One region of the Halopseudomonas xinjiangensis genome, then DNA from elsewhere that is predicted to be linked to it. Evidence: riboswitches for the same ligand, from Rfam matches in the RefSeq annotation. Region 1 holds a riboswitch; each other region holds the start of a gene.
The links. A riboswitch is a leader RNA that binds a small molecule or an ion and turns the genes downstream of it on or off. The one in region 1 is predicted to bind cobalamin.
Positions count from the first base shown of each region.

Region 2: it holds a riboswitch for cobalamin, as region 1 does, so the genes downstream of both, BLT85_RS16235 (cobaltochelatase subunit CobN) here and BLT85_RS12895 (TonB-dependent receptor domain-containing protein) in region 1, are expected to answer to the same signal.
Region 3: it holds a riboswitch for cobalamin, as region 1 does, so the genes downstream of both, btuB (TonB-dependent vitamin B12 receptor) here and BLT85_RS12895 (TonB-dependent receptor domain-containing protein) in region 1, are expected to answer to the same signal.

Region 1 covers NZ_LT629736.1:2,772,363-2,778,223, reverse strand. The annotation lists gene BLT85_RS12900 (cobalamin-binding protein) at 1-605, shown strand, start outside; gene BLT85_RS12895 (TonB-dependent receptor domain-containing protein) at 685-2,499, opposite strand; cobalamin riboswitch at 2,604-2,799, opposite strand; gene dxs (1-deoxy-D-xylulose-5-phosphate synthase) at 2,829-4,742, opposite strand; gene ispA ((2E,6E)-farnesyl diphosphate synthase) at 4,888-5,775, opposite strand; gene BLT85_RS12880 (exodeoxyribonuclease VII small subunit) at 5,772-5,861, opposite strand, start outside.
Region 2 covers NZ_LT629736.1:3,441,667-3,447,527, reverse strand. The annotation lists gene BLT85_RS16235 (cobaltochelatase subunit CobN) at 1-2,953, opposite strand, end outside; cobalamin riboswitch at 3,037-3,168, opposite strand; gene BLT85_RS17035 (small membrane protein YohP) at 3,297-3,383, opposite strand; gene BLT85_RS16230 (DUF2188 domain-containing protein) at 3,457-3,681, opposite strand; gene ligD (DNA ligase D) at 3,701-5,861, opposite strand, start outside.
Region 3 covers NZ_LT629736.1:1,679,452-1,685,312, reverse strand. The annotation lists gene fdhF (formate dehydrogenase subunit alpha) at 1-460, opposite strand, end outside; gene BLT85_RS16770 (hypothetical protein) at 1,068-1,211, shown strand; partial or broken gene BLT85_RS16845 (cbb3-type cytochrome c oxidase subunit I) at 1,220-1,584, shown strand; gene BLT85_RS16835 (hypothetical protein) at 1,696-1,947, shown strand; gene BLT85_RS16660 (hypothetical protein) at 2,058-2,270, shown strand; gene BLT85_RS16655 (cytochrome c oxidase subunit 3) at 2,363-2,578, shown strand; gene BLT85_RS07675 (hypothetical protein) at 2,575-2,826, shown strand; gene cadR (Cd(II)/Pb(II)-responsive transcriptional regulator) at 2,836-3,288, opposite strand; cobalamin riboswitch at 3,416-3,661, shown strand; gene btuB (TonB-dependent vitamin B12 receptor) at 3,774-5,594, shown strand; gene BLT85_RS07660 (hypothetical protein) at 5,633-5,861, shown strand, end outside.

The DNA of each region.
Region 1 (5,861 bases):
TGGTGCTGGGATGGACCTCAGGAAATTCCCCCGAACTGCTGACTCGTCTCGAGTCGCTCGGTATCGCAGTGCGGCGTTTCGATCCGCAGACGCTGCAGGCTATCGACCGCATGACTCTCGCTTTGGGCGACCTGCTCGGTGAGCGCGAGCGAGCTCAAGCGCTGAGCACAGCCTATCGAGTGCAGTTGTCCAGTTCGCTCAGAAGCTCGCCGGGCGAAGGGCCGGACGTGTTCGTACAGTTGTGGAGGGAACCGATCTTTACTGTGGCTGGTGAGCAGCTTCTGAGCGATGTGCTGAGACATTGCGGTGCGCGCAATGTGTTTGCGTCGTTACCCGGACTGGCACCGCAGATCAGTGTCGAGGCGGTGCTGGCGGCGCAGCCGGATGTGATCCTCGCGCTGGCGGAAGAGAGGAGCCAGGCGGCTGGTTGGCTGGAGCGGTGGTCCGCTTATCCGCAACTTCCGGCGGTGCGGCATGACAGGTTGTATGCGCTGCACAGCGACGCCTTGGTCAGGCCGACCCCTGCGATTGCTCGCGGGGTAGCAGAGCTGTGCGGCCTGCTCGCTGCGGGCAGAGCGCACCCTGCGGCTGACCAAAAGCGCTAGCCCCGCCCCGGCCCTGTTCCCAGAGGCAACCTGGCGCAGGCCGCCGCATCAAGCAGATGCGCGCGGCTGCCCGCTGTTTTTACAGGGTCGGCGTCCAGGTCATTGATAGTCGGGCGTTGAGCTGTTCTTCCTGATAGGCGTATGTGCGCCCGGCGTAGGAATAGTTAGCCAGTCGATAGTCGCGTTCCAGAAGATTGCTGATGGCCAGGTCCCAGCGCAGGGAGGGCAGCATCCGCCAGCTTGCTCTGGCTTCCAGCGTGCCGAAACCTGACAGCTCCTGTTGATTGGCCCTGTCGTTGTATCGCTGGCTGTTGGCGATGATGGTGAACCCAACGCCGATATTGCCGAACTGGCGGTCCGCGTCGAGGCTCAACGTGCGTTTGGCCCGGCGGGGCAGTTGCCTGCCGGTGCCGCGCTCACGTGGATCCAGCCAGGCGGCTGACGCAGTGGTTTGCCAACCCAGTACATCTCTGGTCGCGCTCAGCTCGAGTCCGTGAATACGAGCCTGGGAAATGTTCTGCGCCACGTAGAACGGGTCCAGCAGAATCATATCCTCGATATCGGTGCGAAATGCCGCCACCTGCAGCGAGGTTTCATCCACCTCTCCGCGCCACTGCAGTTCGTAGCTCTTCGACCATTCCGGGTCGAGGAGGGGGTTGGCGCCGTACGCCGTGTAAAGGTCGTTGAATGTCGGGGCGCGAAAGCCTTCGCCATAGGATGCGACCAGCTGCTGACCGTTGGCGAGTGGCACGATCAACGCCGCATTGCGAGTGTTGGCGTGACCGAATTGTTCGCTATCGTCGTGCCGCCAGCCCAGTTCGGCACTGATGCGCTCTCCGCTGAAGCGGTACTGGGCGAAGGCTGCCCGGTTGTAGCGCTCGGTCCGCGTGAATTCCGAATTGCTGCGGAGCCGGTCCTCATACCAGTCGAGCCCGGTCTGCAGTTGATGAGCGTCGCTGAGCTTCAGCGTATTCAACCAGCTGGCGGAGTCGCGGTAGGTGTTGTAGGTATAGCTGGCAAAGTCATACAGGCTGTCGCGCTTATCCTCGACGTGGCCTGCCTCCAACCTTGCGGTCCAGACCCGGTTGGCTTGCCATTGAAGGTGGGTCGAGACAGTGCTCAGGCGAAAGTCGTCTTCCGGGTTGCCGAACAGGTCGTACTCGGTATTGCCCGATTGCTCGTTGAGCCGCAGACCCACATCCAACGTATCGGTAATCCAATGTCTTACGCTGAGGTTGTACGCTTCGTTGCGATAACCGTCGCGGTCTTCGTCGCCGCCGGCATTGTGCCGGGTGCGGTCGATGCCGGCAGTCTCGTTGAGGGTCCCACCGATGTCGACAGTGGTACGTTCGTCGCCTCCGGAAAGCGCCAGGCTGCGAGTGTAGGTCTGGTTGCTGCCAATACCGAGCTTCACGCGTGGTCTGAGCCCGGGCTCGCCTTGGCGCGTGAAAATCTGCACGACCCCACCAATGGCATCCGAACCGTATATGGCGGAGCGTGGACCGCGTATGACCTCGATTCGATCGATGTTCTCGACGTTGATAAATTCCAGGCTGGGCTGCCCGGCCGAGGCGCTGCCAATGCGTTGACCGTCGATCAGAACCAGGCTTTGCGTAGCGCTGGTCCCGCGTAGCGAAAGCGTCGTCAGGCTGCCAAGTCCGCCATTGCTGGTGATTGAAGCACCCGGAACGCGGCGCAACAGGTCGGCTACGCTGTAGGGCTGCAGGCGCTCAATGTCGGCACGGGTGAAAATGCTACTGGCTGCGGTACTGCTACTGGCGGGCTGCGGCTGCCGCGATGCAGTAACGATGGTGTCGCTCAGGGCGATCGAGTCGGCCGCTACAGCCAGGCTCGAGCTCAGCAGTGCGGGAATGAAAATCAGGGGCTTGTTCATATATATCCTCAAAAGAATCTTTTGAGGAGGGCGAAAGTCGGCAGAAATGGGGCGTCCTGGAGGGCGGCCGCACGCCTGCGCTGACCGGTGGCGCCCTCCGCGTCACCTCAGCAATCGTCAGGGCCGGTCTCCGGACTCACGACTTCAAGCGCGTTGCCTTCCCATGCCGAAGCACAGTGGCTGGTGACGCGCTCTGCAGGTCAGACCTGCGATCGTTTACCGTTGCGGGGGCAGCGTCGGGGTTGCACCGACTTCCCGTTTCACCCGGCCTTGGCCGGGCACCCTGCGATTGGAAAGCCGGGCGACTCTAGGGGTTTGCCGTTAGAGGGTCAAGCCTGCTTGATGGCTGGCTTGCCGATCGATGCGAGACGTGTGCGGATGGAGCGCTCGATACCGGCCGCGTCGAGGCCGCACTCAACCAGCATTTCGGACGGTTTGGCGTGTTCGACGTAGACGTCCGGCAGGCCGAGGTTCAGCACGGGCTTGCTGATGCCTTCGGCGAGCAACCATTCGTTGACCGCGCTCCCAGCGCCGCCCATGACCGCGTTTTCTTCTACCGTCACCAGCAGATCGTGTTGCTCGGCGAGCTGGCGCACCAGATCGGTATCCAGGGGTTTGACGAAACGCATATTGGCGACTGTAGCATCCAGCGAGGCCGCTGCGGTCAAGGCGTTGGCATGGAGGGTGCCAAAGCAGAGTATCGCTACCGACCTACCCTGACGGGTAATCACGCCCTTCCCAATCGGCAAGGACTCCAGCGCCGGATCGATCGCCACGCCCGGACCGGTGCCTCGCGGGTAGCGAACGGCCGCGGGACCTGAGAACAGAAAGCCGGTGCTGAGCATTTGTCGCGTTTCGTTCTCGTCCGCCGGGGCCATGATGACCATGTTTGGCAGACACCGAAGGTAGGAAAGGTCGAAGCTGCCGGCATGAGTCGGACCGTCTTCACCCACCAGGCCCGCGCGATCGATGGCGAACAGCACATCGAGATTCTGCACGGCGACGTCGTGCACCAGTTGATCGTATGCACGCTGCAGGAAGGTCGAGTAAATCGCCACTACCGGCTTCATGCCTTCGCAGGCCATACCCGCGGCCAACGTCACCGCATGCTGTTCGGCGATTGCGACGTCGAAGTAGCGATCAGGAAAACGCTCGCTGAAAGCGATCAGGTCGGAGCCTTCTTTCATCGCCGGGGTGATGCCGACGAGGCGCTTGTCATGCGCGGCCATGTCGCACAGCCATTGGCCGAAGACATTCGAAAACTTCGGCTTGCTGGCGCTGGTGGAGGTCGCTGCGACCGGCTTGGGCTCGAGCTTGGTGATGGCGTGATAGCCGATCGGATCGGCCTCGGCTGGCGAAAATCCCCGGCCTTTCTGCGTGATGACGTGAAGAAGCTGCGGCCCTTTGAGCTTGCGCATATTCGCCAGCGTGGTAATCAGAGTCGGCAGATCGTGTCCGTCGATCGGCCCGATGTAGTTCCAGCCAAGCTCCTCGAACATGGTGCCTGGCACCAGCATGCCTTTGGCATGCTCCTCGGTGCGCCTCGCCAGTTCCCACGCCTGCGGAATCTTCGAAAGTACCTTTTTGCTGCCCTCGCGCATATGCGAGTAGGTGCGGCTGGAAAGGATCTTTGCCAGATAGTTGGAGAGGCCGCCGACATTGCGCGAGATGGACATGTCGTTGTCGTTGAGCACCACCAGCATGTCCGGTTCAACGTCCGATGCGTGGTTGAGGGCTTCGAATGCCATCCCCGCCGTCAGCGCTCCGTCACCGATCACGGCAACGGTGCGCTGATCGAGGCCGCGTAGGCGCGCCGCAACCGCCATGCCCATCGCGGCGCTGATCGAAGTACTCGAGTGTCCGACACCGAAAGTGTCATAGGGGCTCTCGCTGCGGCGGGGAAAGGCAGCCAGGCCATCCTTCTGGCGCAGCGTTTTCATCTGTTCGCGACGACCTGTAAGGATCTTGTGCGGGTAGGCCTGATGACCGACATCCCAGACCAGGCGATCGGCCGGCGTGTTATAGACGTAATGCAAGGCAACGGTGAGTTCGATCACGCCGAGCCCGGCACCGAAATGACCGCCGGTCTGGCCTACGCTCCACAGGAGAAACGCGCGCAACTCATCAGCGAGCACGAGCAGGCTGGCTTCATCCAGCCGGCGCAGCGTGGCGGTGTCGTCGATGCTGTCCAGAAGCGGTGTGCTGGGACGCTCGCGCGGTATGTCGTGAAAGGTACTCGGCATCGATACTGCACTCTGGGTGCCAGCGAGCTGGCGAAAAATCAAACCGGCAGTTTACCCGATTGGCTCGCGTTGCCCAACCGCGGGTGCCCGGCGCGTACCGGCAGGCCCCTGTCAGCTCCCGCCATGCATTGCAGGCGCGCCACAATCAGAAGCGTCTCTGCACAATATAGTCGGCAAGTTCACGCAAGCGAGCAGCATCAGGGCCGAAACACTCGATCGCAGCGAGTGCTTCGTCACGCAAATGCAGTGCCAGGGATTGCGCCTGTTCGAGGCCGAGCAGGGCAGGATAGGTCGGTTTGTCGCGGGCGATGTCTGCGCCTTGCTGTTTGCCCAGCGTGGCGGTGTCGCTTTGCACATCGAGGATGTCATCCTGGACCTGAAATGCCAGGCCGATGGCGCGAGCGTAGCGGCGCAGGGTTTGCAGCTGGTCATCGGTGGCGTATTGGCTGGCCAGTGCTCCCAGTTGCACTGCTGCGCTGATCAGCGCGCCCGTTTTGTGTAGGTGCATGTCTTCCAGTGTTGCCAGATCGAGCTTGTGTCCGACGGCGGCGAGATCAATCGCTTGGCCGCCGACCATGCCCTGCGGCCCGGCGGCTCCGGCAAGCGTGCGGATCATCTCCAGACGGGTCTCCGCGGCATAGCGCGACTCCTGTGCAAGCCAGTCGAACGCCAGCGCCTGCAGGCCATCGCCGGCAAGAATCGCGGTCGCCTCGTCGTAGGCTCTGTGACAGGTCGGCTGACCGCGACGCAGATCGTCATCGTCCATAGCGGGCAGGTCGTCATGGATCAGGGAATAGGCGTGGATCAGCTCAACCGCAGCGGCGGCGGTGTCGGCCTGTTCGGCAGAACCGCCAAGCGCTTCGCAACTGGCGTATGCGAGCAATGGGCGGACGCGCTTGCCACCCATGGTGACGCTGTAGCGCATCGCGTCGTACAGGCGCTCAAGGCGGGGATGCTGATTGTGCAGGCGTTGGGTCAGCTCGAGATTGATGCGCTGCTGGCATTGCTGCAAGTAGCCGACAAATCCGCTCATTCGGCATCGCCGTCGAAGGGCGTCGTGGTCAGCGCACCGTTCTGCTCGATCAGTTGCTGCACCTTCTGTTCAGCCAGTGTGAGCGC
Region 2 (5,861 bases), 670 kb from region 1:
TGAACAACACGTCCCGGCGCTCCCGCTCGTCAACGAGCGGCACCCGACGGATACCTTCGACGATTCCGCGGCTGTTCCAGGTCGGCTCTACACCCAGGAGATCCAGGCCAAAGGCGACGATGGCGCCCTCGTCGCGCACGGTGTCCGAGGCCCAGAGCACCACTGCCTCGCGGCTGCCCGGTTCAACCGGTTGCTGGCGCGCCTGGCTGGCCAGCTCCTGCCCAAGCCCCCAACCGACTCGGCTGGGCAGCAGGCTGCTATCCAGCGCGTGAAAGTTGCGGCCGGTGGGTAGTACTTCGGGCGTGCGCACCGGATCATTACCCTTGCCCGGTCGGACGAAGCGTCCTTCCAGCGCGCCAATCAGTGCGGTCATCTCTGCGGCGGGCGAGTCGACCAGAGCCTGGCGATGCGCTTCGGCGCCCTCGCCCATCGATGCCAGCAGCGTGTCGACGGCCTCGTCCGTCCACGGCTTGCCGAACACGTGCAGCCCCAGCGGCATGAAACGTTCCTGGATGTTGGTCAGGTAGTGCCCCACCTCATGCACCAGAAGATCGTCATCGACCTGCTCGAACTCGATGCCGCGCGCCGCAAGCGGCTCGGCCATCGATTCCCGCAGTTCCTCTTCCAGCCCGGCCTGGCTGACGATGGACTTGATCTGGGCGATGGTCGCCCGGCGCGCCGGTCCGTCGTGCTGGCCGCTACCGGTCTCGAAACTTTCGATCAGTTGGCGAAGCTGAAGCAGATGGTCATACAGCGGCGTGGCGACCAGCGGTGGCGTCAGATGGTCGACCATGACCGCCAGACCGCGGCGCTTGGCCTGGATGCCCTCGCCGACCCCGTCGACGATGTACGGATAAATGCTGGGCACATCGCCAATGATCTGTAGCGGATAGTCTTCGTCGCTCAGCGCCGCACGCCGGCGCGGCAGGAATTCATAGGTGGAATGCCGGCCGAGATGGACGATGGCGTCGGCGGCGAAGTCGTCGCGCAGCCAGTGATAGAACGCCAGATACTGGTGGGGTGGCGGAAACACCAGATTGGCATGCAACAGTTCTTCGTCCACTTCCCAGCCGCGCGGCGGCTGAGGTCCGATGAATACGTTGCCGAAACGCAGCCCGGGCAGGATCAGCTCGTCTTCATGGACCATGACCCGTCCGGGGGCCGCACCCCACCCGCGCAGCCCTTCGATGCCGGTCGCAGCAAGGGCATCGACCAGCGCTTCAGCGCCAGGCCAGTCGGCCTGCGATGGTTGCTGCAAGGCGGTCTGATAAAGTGCTTCAAGCTGCGCCAGCAGATCCAGCGCCCGTTGACGAGCCGGATGATCGACCCCGTCGAGCACATGGTGCAGCTCGCTGCTGCCTTGCTCGAGCACCTGACCGGCTCGCTCGAACTCGGACGCTTCGATCGCCCTGCGCAACTGGGCATGCCAGTAACCCAACGGGCCCTGCACCATCTCGGCCTGCAAAGCCTGGGGAAGGCCGGCGAACCAATCGCGGTAACTATCGGCACTGACCCGTTGCACATGCTTGGCCATGTGCGCCAACGCGTCGTTATGCTCGGGCAGGTTTACCCCGCGCTCCTGCAAGAGTTCAAGTAGCGCCTCGGGCGACTCCGGCAGAGGTCCGGTCGCGTAGCCCTCGGCCTGCAGGCGCTTGAGCATTTCAAACAGCGACTGCGGCACGTCGAGGTTGTCGGCGCCGATGTTATGCCGCCCCGGCGGGTGGTTGTAATAGACGATAGCCACTCGCTTGTCGGCATTCGCTTTCACTTGCAGACGCTGCCAACCACGAACGCGATCGGCCAGTGACTCGACCCGCTCGACCACCGGCACACTGAAGCCGTAACGGATGCCGCTGACCGGATCGAGCCGCGCCGACTGCCAGGTAGCCAGCGCAAGCGGCTGGCTGCTGCCCTGCAGTTCAGGTAAGGCCAGTTGGTAATGCACCTTGTCGCGGCCAATCCCGTCACTGGACAGCTGCCAGGCGTTCTCGTCACGGTCATCCAGACGCAGCCCCTTGATTACCGGAACGTCAAGTTGCGCCAGCAGTGCCGTCGCCTGGTCGCGCCCTTCGCCGCCACCCATGACGAAGTCCTGCAACACCACCACCGCAGCCAGCGGCGGGTGTTCGCCCTCCACCAACCAGCGCAGCGCAGCCACTGTGCCCTCGCCCCAGTCGGCAAACAGACTGACGCAGCCAAGCTTGCGAGCGGCGAGGGCCTTGCACAACTCGTCGTTGAGCTGCCGATCACCGCTGCGGTCGGCGCGGCTGTGGTCAATGATGGCCACTGCCCGTCCTTCCTGCCACTGCAGCTCAGCTGCTTCGCGGATAGCGCCATTCTGGTAGAAGCGCCAGGCGGGGCGCGGCACAGGCGCAGCGACTTCAATTCGCGGATCTTGACGGGCGGCAAGCCAACCGAGCAGGCGCGCAATGTTGTCGCTGCCTCCAGACAGCCAGTAGCTGCGGGCTTCTATCCACTCAGCCTGCTGTGGATGCGCTTGCTGCAGTTGGCTGACCCAGCCGGCGAGATCATCACCCGGCTTCTGCGCGCCGAGCAGGCGTGCCTGTTCGGTTGTGTCGAAAACCGGTTTTCCCGAGCTCCGCGACAGCGCGACCAGATGCAGCTCGCTATGCATGATGAACATATCGTTGCCGCGCCAACGCTGCAGTAGTGGCTGCAGGCGTTCGGTCTCCGGACCGAACAAACCGACCACCAGCAGCTGTGTGCCCTCGGCCAGCCATTGCTCGATCTCGGCATCGCTCAGTTCTGTCAGTTGTTCGGGGGTGCGTGCGCTTACTGCCAGCTTCGCGCCGGAGGCGTCGAACATGCCGGCCGCAGAGGCGAACTCGGCAGCGCTGTACTGCGAGACGATGGCATTGATGCGGGCATGACCCAGAGCCGGCCAGAGCAGGCCGACGAAAAACAGCAGAAAGAGATATCGATGGTGTCGCATGCCCACTCCGTCATGACGTGGGCTACCGACGAAAACAGTACGCGGGCGCGTTGCTGTCTCTATCGGGAGGTCGCCCACCGCAACCTTACCTGGGGAGTGTGGGCTGTATCGGGCTCGGTCGTTCGAAACGACCCTACCGTTGCGGGGGCAGCGACAGCATTCGACTGTCTTCCAATTAGCCCATGGTTACGGGCACCGCGCACTCCAGTCGATCAGCGCCGGGCGCTGACAAGCGCAGCACCATACGCAGTGCGCGAAGTGGAATCAAGCACGCAGGTGGCAAAACGCGCGGGGCGGCGTGAACCAGCCGGTCCCGGCTGACCCGTTCCGCCCTGCGGTAGGCTCAGAAAATCAGCATGAGCAGACCGATGATGACCAACAGGCCTATGAGGAAAATGATACCGACGGTGCTGGCAAGAAACTTAAGCATGCGTTGCTCCTGAAAAAAGGATGTTCGAAGCGTGTGACACGGCTGGTACCCGGAGGTTCGGACGAAGCGCGACTCAGCCCGGGCTGCTGGCCGGATCCGCTCGACGCGGATAGGTGCGCTCCTCCTGGATGCTGCCGTCCTGCAGATGAATCTTCACCGAGGCGGTCTTGCCCTCCATGAACTCTTGCATCAGCTCAAGCATTTCCTTTTTGGTCTGTGCGCGGCGGGCCGGTCGCGACGCGCCTTCCTTGATCAGTTGCCAGCCGTTGTCGGTCGGTGTGACGTGATAGTTCTGCATGGGGGTCCCCTCTCGGCGGTCAGCGTTTCATGCCCAGACGCTCGCGCATCTCGGCGGTAATGGTCTGTTCGACTGCGGCGTAACCGGCCCAGGGGTCCTCGTCCAGCTCCTCAAGCCGCTCATGCAGGTTGTGGACGGTCCACAGGTTGGCGCTGGGGATCTCGGTGATCTCTTCACGGAAGATCGGCACCGAGACCGGCATGCCTTCGCGGGTGCGGGCGGCGAACGGACCGATAGTGGTCGCGCCCTGGCTGTTTCGCAGATAGTCGATGAATATGCGTCCAACACGGTTTTTCGGGCCGGAGACGGCGGAAAAGCGGTCCGGCAACAGCTTGGCCATATGCTTGACGATCGCCTGGCTGAAGGTCTTGACTTCGCTCCACCCGGCCGATGGGGTAAGCGGTACCACCAGGTGAATCCCCTTGCCGCCACTGGTCTTGGCGAACGATTGAAGACCCAGCTCGTCGAGCACAGCCAGGGTGAGCTGGGTCGCCTCGACCATCGCCTTCCAGGGCAGCGCCGGGTCGGGGTCGAGATCAAGGATGAATCGGTCCGGCCGCTCCAGGTCAGCCGAGGTCGCGTTCCAGGTGTGGAATTCGATGGTCCCCATCTGCACTGCACCGATTAGCGCCTCGGCGTTGTTGACCATCATCACCGGCTGGCCGGAGTACTCCTTGCCCATCGTCTCGATGCCGGGAATGGCCAGACGATCGGCGTTCTTCTGGAAGAACAGCTCACCCGACAGACCCTCCGGGGCGCGGACCAGCGCAACCGGGCGGTTCTCCAGATGCGGCAGCATCCAGCCAGCGACCCTGGCGTAGTATTCGGCGAGCTGCAGTTTGGTGGTCGAGCTGCTGGCGTCGATCACCCGGTCGGGGTGCGTAATCCGCAGGTTCGGCCCGGCCTTGGCCGCCTTGCGGCCCGCAGTCTGACTCTTGCCGCGGGCTGGAGCCGCTGCGGCAGGCTTTTCGGCGACGATGTCCCTGGCGGGCTTGTCGTCGCGCAACCCCTGGAACACGGCATGCCGCACGCTGCCATCCTTGGTCATCTCGGCGAACGACACTTCGGCCAGTAGGTTCGGCTTGAGCCAGTGCACGCCTCGGGCATCGGCGCCCTTGGGCGGGTTGGCGACTGCCGGCTTGTCCGTCTCGAGCGGCTTGAGCTGCTTGTGAATGCTGCGCAAGGTCGCCTCGTTGAAACCGGTGCCGACCTTGCCGGCATAGCGCAGTTCGCCACTGTCGGTATCGTGCAGGCCAAGCAGCAACGCCCCGAAGCCACTGCGGCTACCCTTGGGCTCGCTGAAGCCGACGATGACGAACTCCTGTCGATGCTTGCATTTGAGCTTGATCCAGTCATTGCTGCGACGTGATACGTAGGTGCTACCGGAACGCTTGCCGATCAAACCTTCCATCTTCATCTGGCAGGCGCTGTTGAGCATCGCATCCGGCGATTCGTCGAAGTCTTCGGAAAACCGCAGGATGTCGTCTTCGCTGCGTTGTAGCACCTCGGCCAGCGCGCCGCGGCGCGCCTCCAGCGGCACCTTGCGCAGATCCATGCCGTTCAGATAGGGCATGTCGAAGAGGTAGTAAACAATGCCACCGCTTTTGCCTTCCTCGAAGGCGTTCTGCAGCGCCTGAAAATCCGGAAGATCGTTCTCATCGGTGACAACCATTTCGCCATCGAGCCAGGCGGATTCCAGCGCCAGACTGGCCAGCGCCTCGGCCTGGCGTGGCATCTTCGCCGTCCAGTCGTGCCCGTTGCGCGTCAATAGACGGACTTCACCATCTTCGATACGCGCCATGATTCGGTAGCCGTCAAACTTGATTTCGTAGCGCCAGTCGCCGTCCGGGATCGTCTCGACCAGAGTCGCCAGCTCCGGCTTGATCGATTCGGGAAGCGGCGCCGGCTCGGCGCCCGTGAGTTTCGAAGATTTCGTCGTGCGCGGCGTGGCCGGTTTTTTCTTCACCGCCCTGGGAGTCGCCTCCTTGTCGACCTTGGCCGCAGCTTTCTTGCCGCGCTTCTTCTCGACGATGGTACGGTCACTGAGCACGCTGTGCGGTTGCTCGGCGACGACGTCGAACTCGTTTTCCGGGCGGGCGACCTCGTCGTTGGACTTGATCAGAAACCACTGCTCCTTCTTGCCATCCATGCGGGTGCGCACCAGATTCCATACGCCGGAA
Region 3 (5,861 bases), 1.1 Mb from region 1:
AGCGGCCGCAGAGGATGCACTGGTCGGGATCGTAGGTGTAGAACGGGTTGGATTCGTCTTTCTCGTAGGGCGTGCGCTCGAATTCGTAGCGCTGTATGGGGATGTCCATGCTGACCACGGTGTCGTGCAGCGTGCAGTCGTTGTTGTTCTCGCAGACGGTGCAATACAGCTCGTGTTTGGCGAGAAGCCGGTCCATGCCTTCGCCGCGTGCCGTCTGCGCCTGCCCGGTGCTCGATAACGCCAGACCTTCAGCGGTTCGCAAGGTGCAGCCGCGCTGCAGTTCGCCGTCGACCAGCACCCAGCAGGTATCGCAGGTTTGCAACGGACCGAGAGAGGGGTGATAGCAGACATGCGGCAACTCGATGCCGTGCTCGCCGAGGAATTCGACCAGAGGCTGATCGGCTTTGCCGGTCAGTTTCTGTCCGTCGTAGATAATCGTGCAGTCTGTCGCTTTGCTCATCAGGGCACCTTGTTATGGGGCCTGGGGCTCATCCGGCTTGGACCATCCTGGCATCCTGCGCCTTCTTCGAGACGCTCTGGCAACAGATGGTGGCGAAACACCATCGCGAACCGACTACTGCTCCCGCTGAACCTATCAGCGCTGCCAAACGAGCGAACCCGGCCATCTGGTCTAGGACGACGCTTGTGGTCTCGCTTTCGGATTGGGACTGACCGGGTCCGGATTCGTTCACGGCTAGGACGGCGATCCGATGGAACTCACTCCCGGCTCGGTTGACGAAACAGACAGATACAAATTGGTACCGCTACGCCATGGCACAACTATTCCCGCGATCGGCTGACATGTGGCTGAGGCTGATACTAGGCCTGCTCCTGTTGACAGTTGTCGGCGCCTTCGCCGCGGCCGTCGTGTTCGACCGTTCCGACTACCGCACCGGCAAGGGCTGGTTCGTCAGGCAGCCTGTACCGTTTTCCCATGAGCGTCACGCGGGAGGCTTGCAGATTGATTGCCGCTACTGCCACGACACCGCGAAACCAGTTCGGTTGCCGGATTGCCAGCAACCCACACCTGCATGAACTGCCATTCGCAGATATGGACGGATGAAGAGATGCTCCAGCCGGTGGTGCAGAGCCTGGTCGAGGGGAAACCGATTCGCTGGAATCGCGTCACCGAACTGCCGGACTTCGTCTATTTCCACCACGGCGCTTCGGCTATCGCTTCGTTGCCTATTCCAGCCTGGCCATCGCGGTAATCGGCTTCATGGTCTGGGGGCATCACATGTTCGTTGCCGGACAATCGATGTACGCCAGCATGGTCTTTTCGCTGCTAAGCTTTCCCGTCGCGATTCCCTCGGCGATCAAGGTCTACAACTGGACCGCCACACTGTACAAGAGCAACCTGACGATCAATGCGCCCTTTCTGTTCGCGGTCACCTTCATTGGTTTGTTCGTCATCGGCGGCGTGACCGGATTGTTCCTGGCGCTGCTGGCTGCGGACGTGCACGTGCACGATACCACTTCGTCGTCGCGCATTTTCACTACATCATGATCGGCGCGGCGGTAGCGGGCTTCTTCGGCGCGCTGCACTTCTGGTGGCCGAAGATGACCGGGCGCATGTATTCATAGCTGTGGGGCAAGATCTCCGCTTCGACCATCTTCTTCGGCTTCAACCTGACCTTTTTCCGCAGTTCATCCTCGGTTGTCTGGGCATGCCGCGGCGCTACCACAGCTATCCGGATGAGTTCATGTTCCGTGCATGTCATGTCGTCGACGGGCGCTGCGGTCCTGGCGGTCGGTTACGTGCTGCCGTTCTTCTACCTGCTCTGGTCGCTGCGCTATGGTCCGCTGGCGGACGATGATCCGTGGGACGCTGCCGGCCTCGAGTGGCGCACGTCCTCGCCGCCGCCGACGCACAACTTCGCGGAGATCCCCATTGTCGATTTCGAAGCCTACGAGTACCCGCCGGAGGCCACTCATGGAACCTCGTAGGGAATACTTGGCGGAGCATTTCCAGACCCCTGCGCAGCAGCGCGAGGCGACCTACCTGGGCATATGGCTGTTCCTGGCGACAGAGCTGATGATGTTCGGCGGCGTGCCTGGTGATCTACTACTATCGGGTTGCCCACACCCAGGCAGTTGCCGAGGCCATGGGACACTTGCACTACCTGCTTGCCGGTTTCAACAGCGCACTGCTGCTGACCGGCAGCCTGTGCATGACGCTGGTGGTCGAGGCGGCCCGGCGGCAGGTATACGGCCGGGTGAAGTGGATGCTGGGCGGTGCCGCGCTGTTTGGCCTGGCATTCTGGCGCTGAAGGGTTTCGAGTACGCCTGGGAAGTGCGCGAAGGACTGTCGCCGCCGACCTCGCCGGAGTCCCCGCTGAGCTCACAGCCGGCGAGGCTCTACATGCACGTCTATCTGTTCGCCACCGGGCTGCACGCCATTCACGTACTGGTCGCCGTCGCCCTGACGATCGGCATGCTGTTACGCATCCATACCGGCCACATGAAGATGCCCGAACGGGCGATCACGCTCGAGGCAGTCGCTTTTTATTGGCACCTGGTGGACGCGATCTGGATATTGCTTTACGCGTCGCTGTACCTGGTGGGGCGCGGCGCATGAGCCAACGACTATTCATCGTCTGGATCGGCCTGCTGGCGCTGCTGGCCGGCATGGTCGGGCTGGCTCACTTTTTCCCCGCTTACGCCTGGCTCGCGCTGATCGGTTCTGCGGGGCAAGTGGTCCTGCTTCTCGGCGGCTTCGTGCGTCTGCAGGATCATCCCGCGCTGGTGCGCTTTTTCGCGCTCGGTGCCGGCTTCTGGATAGTTCTGATGTTCACCCTGACGCTGGCTGATCTCTTCACGCGCTAAAGTGCGATCCTAGCGGTGCTGATGGCTGTTGCCGACGTGCGTGCCCTGCGTATCCGGCGCGCTGATTGACCCGGACGTATTGAGCTGGCCGAGTATCGCGCAGTTGTCGATGTCGCGTGCGCCACCGCAGCGGTGGCGCAGTTCGACCAGTTGCTTCTGCAGGTCATGCAAGGCATTGATTCGAGCCTGCACATGGGTGATGTGCTCGTCGATCAGGCTGTCCACCGTCTCGCAGCTTTCCTGGGGCTGGTCGCGCAGGGCGAGCAGCCGCTTGATCTCGTCGAGCGTCATGTCCAGGGTGCGGCAGTTACGGATGAAGGTCAGGCGCTCGACGTGCTCCGGCCCGTACACGCGATAATTGTTGGCCATTCGCGCGGGCGGGGGGAGCAGTTGTTGCTGCTCGTAATAACGTATGGTTTCCACCTGGCAGGCGGTGCTGGCACCCAGTTCTCCAATTCTCATGTCCACCTCAACGAATGACCGGTTCATCCTATAGTGGCTAGAGGGTGCTGGCTTGGCAACCAGGTTAGCGGACCTGGCGGGCGGATGGCCGCTGACGCTGTCGTTGACGCGTTGTTACAAAACTTCTAACCTTGCGCCTGCTTCAGGTGCCCGCCAATGATTCGGTGGGTGAAACTGGGAAGCCGGTGCGCTCTTCGAGCAATCCCGGCGCTGCCCCCGCAACGGTATACAAGTGCCGCCAGCCTCTTGGCCGGCAGCGATCGCTCAGACCACTGTGCCTCGGCATGGGAAGGTGCGATCGCCGAATCGATCATCCATCGCGATGGATCATTCACTTGTGAGCCCGGAGACCGGCCTGACGCTTTCCACAGCAGAGCGGCGGGCTTCTGCGGGTGTTCGGCTCTCGTGCCGTCTGCCAGCGTTGCTCGCCCTGCAATACCAACAGCAGGGTCGTGCGGGTAGGCACGACGGAGCAGCGCACTCAGATGAAAACCTTTCTTTCCGCTTCGGTGGCCGTGGCCATCGTCAGTACTTCCAGCTTGTCTCTGGCAAACCCCTATCGTCTCGACGATCAGGTGGTCACCGCCACCCGGACCACTCAGAGCAGTACGCCCGGCATCGCCGCCACCAGTGTCATAGGTCGTTATGAAATCGAGCGTTTGCAGGCGACAAGCGTGCCTGATCTGCTGCGCCGGGTACCGGGCATCAGCCTGACCAACACCGGAGGCCCCGGCAAGAACACCACGGTGAGCATTCGTGGCAGCAACAGCAATCACGTGCTGGTGCTGATCGACGGCGTCCGCACGGGGTCGGCGACGACCGGCGACGCGGCCTGGCAGAACCTGCCGGTGGAGCTGATCGAGCGCATTGAAGTTGTACGCGGGCCTCGCTCCAGTCTGTACGGCTCCGAGGCTATAGGTGGCGTCATACAGATCTTCACCCGGCGCGGCGAGCAGGATGGCGTCAATCCGTACGCGTCGGTCACTGTCGGCAGCCGCAACCATCACGCTGGCAGCGCCGGCGTATCGGGCGGGCATGGCAATGCCTGGTACAACCTGGGTATCAGCAGCCTGGATACGCGTGGGATAGACGCGCGTCCCGGTGCGCCTTCGCCCGAGCCGGACCATGACGGCTACCGCGAGCTGGCAGCGAATCTCAACGGCGGTTATCGATTCGATAACGGCCTGGAACTGGACGGCTACGTGACCGAAGTGCACTCGCATAACGATTTCGACTCCGGACGTAAGGCCAACGCGGACAATGTGCTCAAGACCTACGGTGCCCGGGCAGCATTTTCGCCGATCGATCCATGGCGGATGACCATTCAGGCGGGGCGCAGCGAAGACAAGCTCGACACCTTCAACGGCAGCGTATTCGATACGCGGATCGATACCCGTCGGGACAGTTTCGGTTGGCAGAACGACGTGGAGATCGCCAAGGATCAGCTACTGACGCTGGGCTACGACTACCTCGACGATTCGGTCAACGGCACCACGGATTTTCGTGAAGACAGCCGCGACAACCATGGCATCTATGCTCAGTATCTTGCCGACTTCGGTCGCCATTCCTGGCAGCTCGGCCTTCGCAGTGACGATAACGAAGCACACGGTCGGCACAACACAGGTAGCGTCGGCTACGGTTTCGCGCTCAGCCAGGCGATACAGGCCACCCTCAGCTACGGTACTGCCTACAAGGCTCCGACCTTCAACCAGCTGTACCATCCGTTTTACGGCAACCCCGATATCACTGACGAGACATCGAAGAATATCGAGGCAGGCCTGAACGGCGAGCATGGCTGGGGGGACTGGTCGGTAGCCGTATTCCACAACGAGATCGATGATCTGATTGCCTACTTCAACCAAGGAGACGGGCTGCGCGCGTACAACATCGACAAGGCAGTCATCCGGGGTGTCGAGATGGGTCTGGGCAGCCAGTGGCTGAGCTGGGACTGGCGCACCAATCTGACTCTGCAGGACCCGGCGAACCGTTCCAGTCGCGCCAACCAGGGTGAGCTGTTGCCACGCCGGGCAGAACAGTTGTTCAATCTTGACGTCGATCGCCGCTTCGGCTCGGTTGGCGTCGGCGCCAGCGTGCATGCCGAAGGGCGCCGTTGGGACAATACCCAGAACACCAACGAGTTGTCTGGCTACAATACAGTCGATCTACGCGCCCAGTACTGGTTCAGCCATGCTTGGCGGGTACAGGTCAGTGTGACCAACCTGTTCGATACCGATTATGAAACCGCCCGTACCTATCAGCAGCCGGGCCGGGCCGGTTATCTGACCTTGCGCTACCAACCGATTTGAGAAGTTGACTTATAACGACAGCAAAAAAGGGGAAATACATGCTCGAACTATCCAAACGTAGCCAGGTGATCGTGGGCGTCGCCCTGGTCCTGTTGATGGCGATGACACGGGGGAGCCATTTCGATCTGGTGAACCTGCGCAGCGCCTCGTGGGCGGTGTTTTTCCTCGCTGGCGTGTTGCTGCGTCCGCGCTGGATCTTCCCTGCGCTGTTTCTGCAGGCGACCTTCATGGACGTCATGAGTGTTGGCTGGACAAACGCCGGTCATC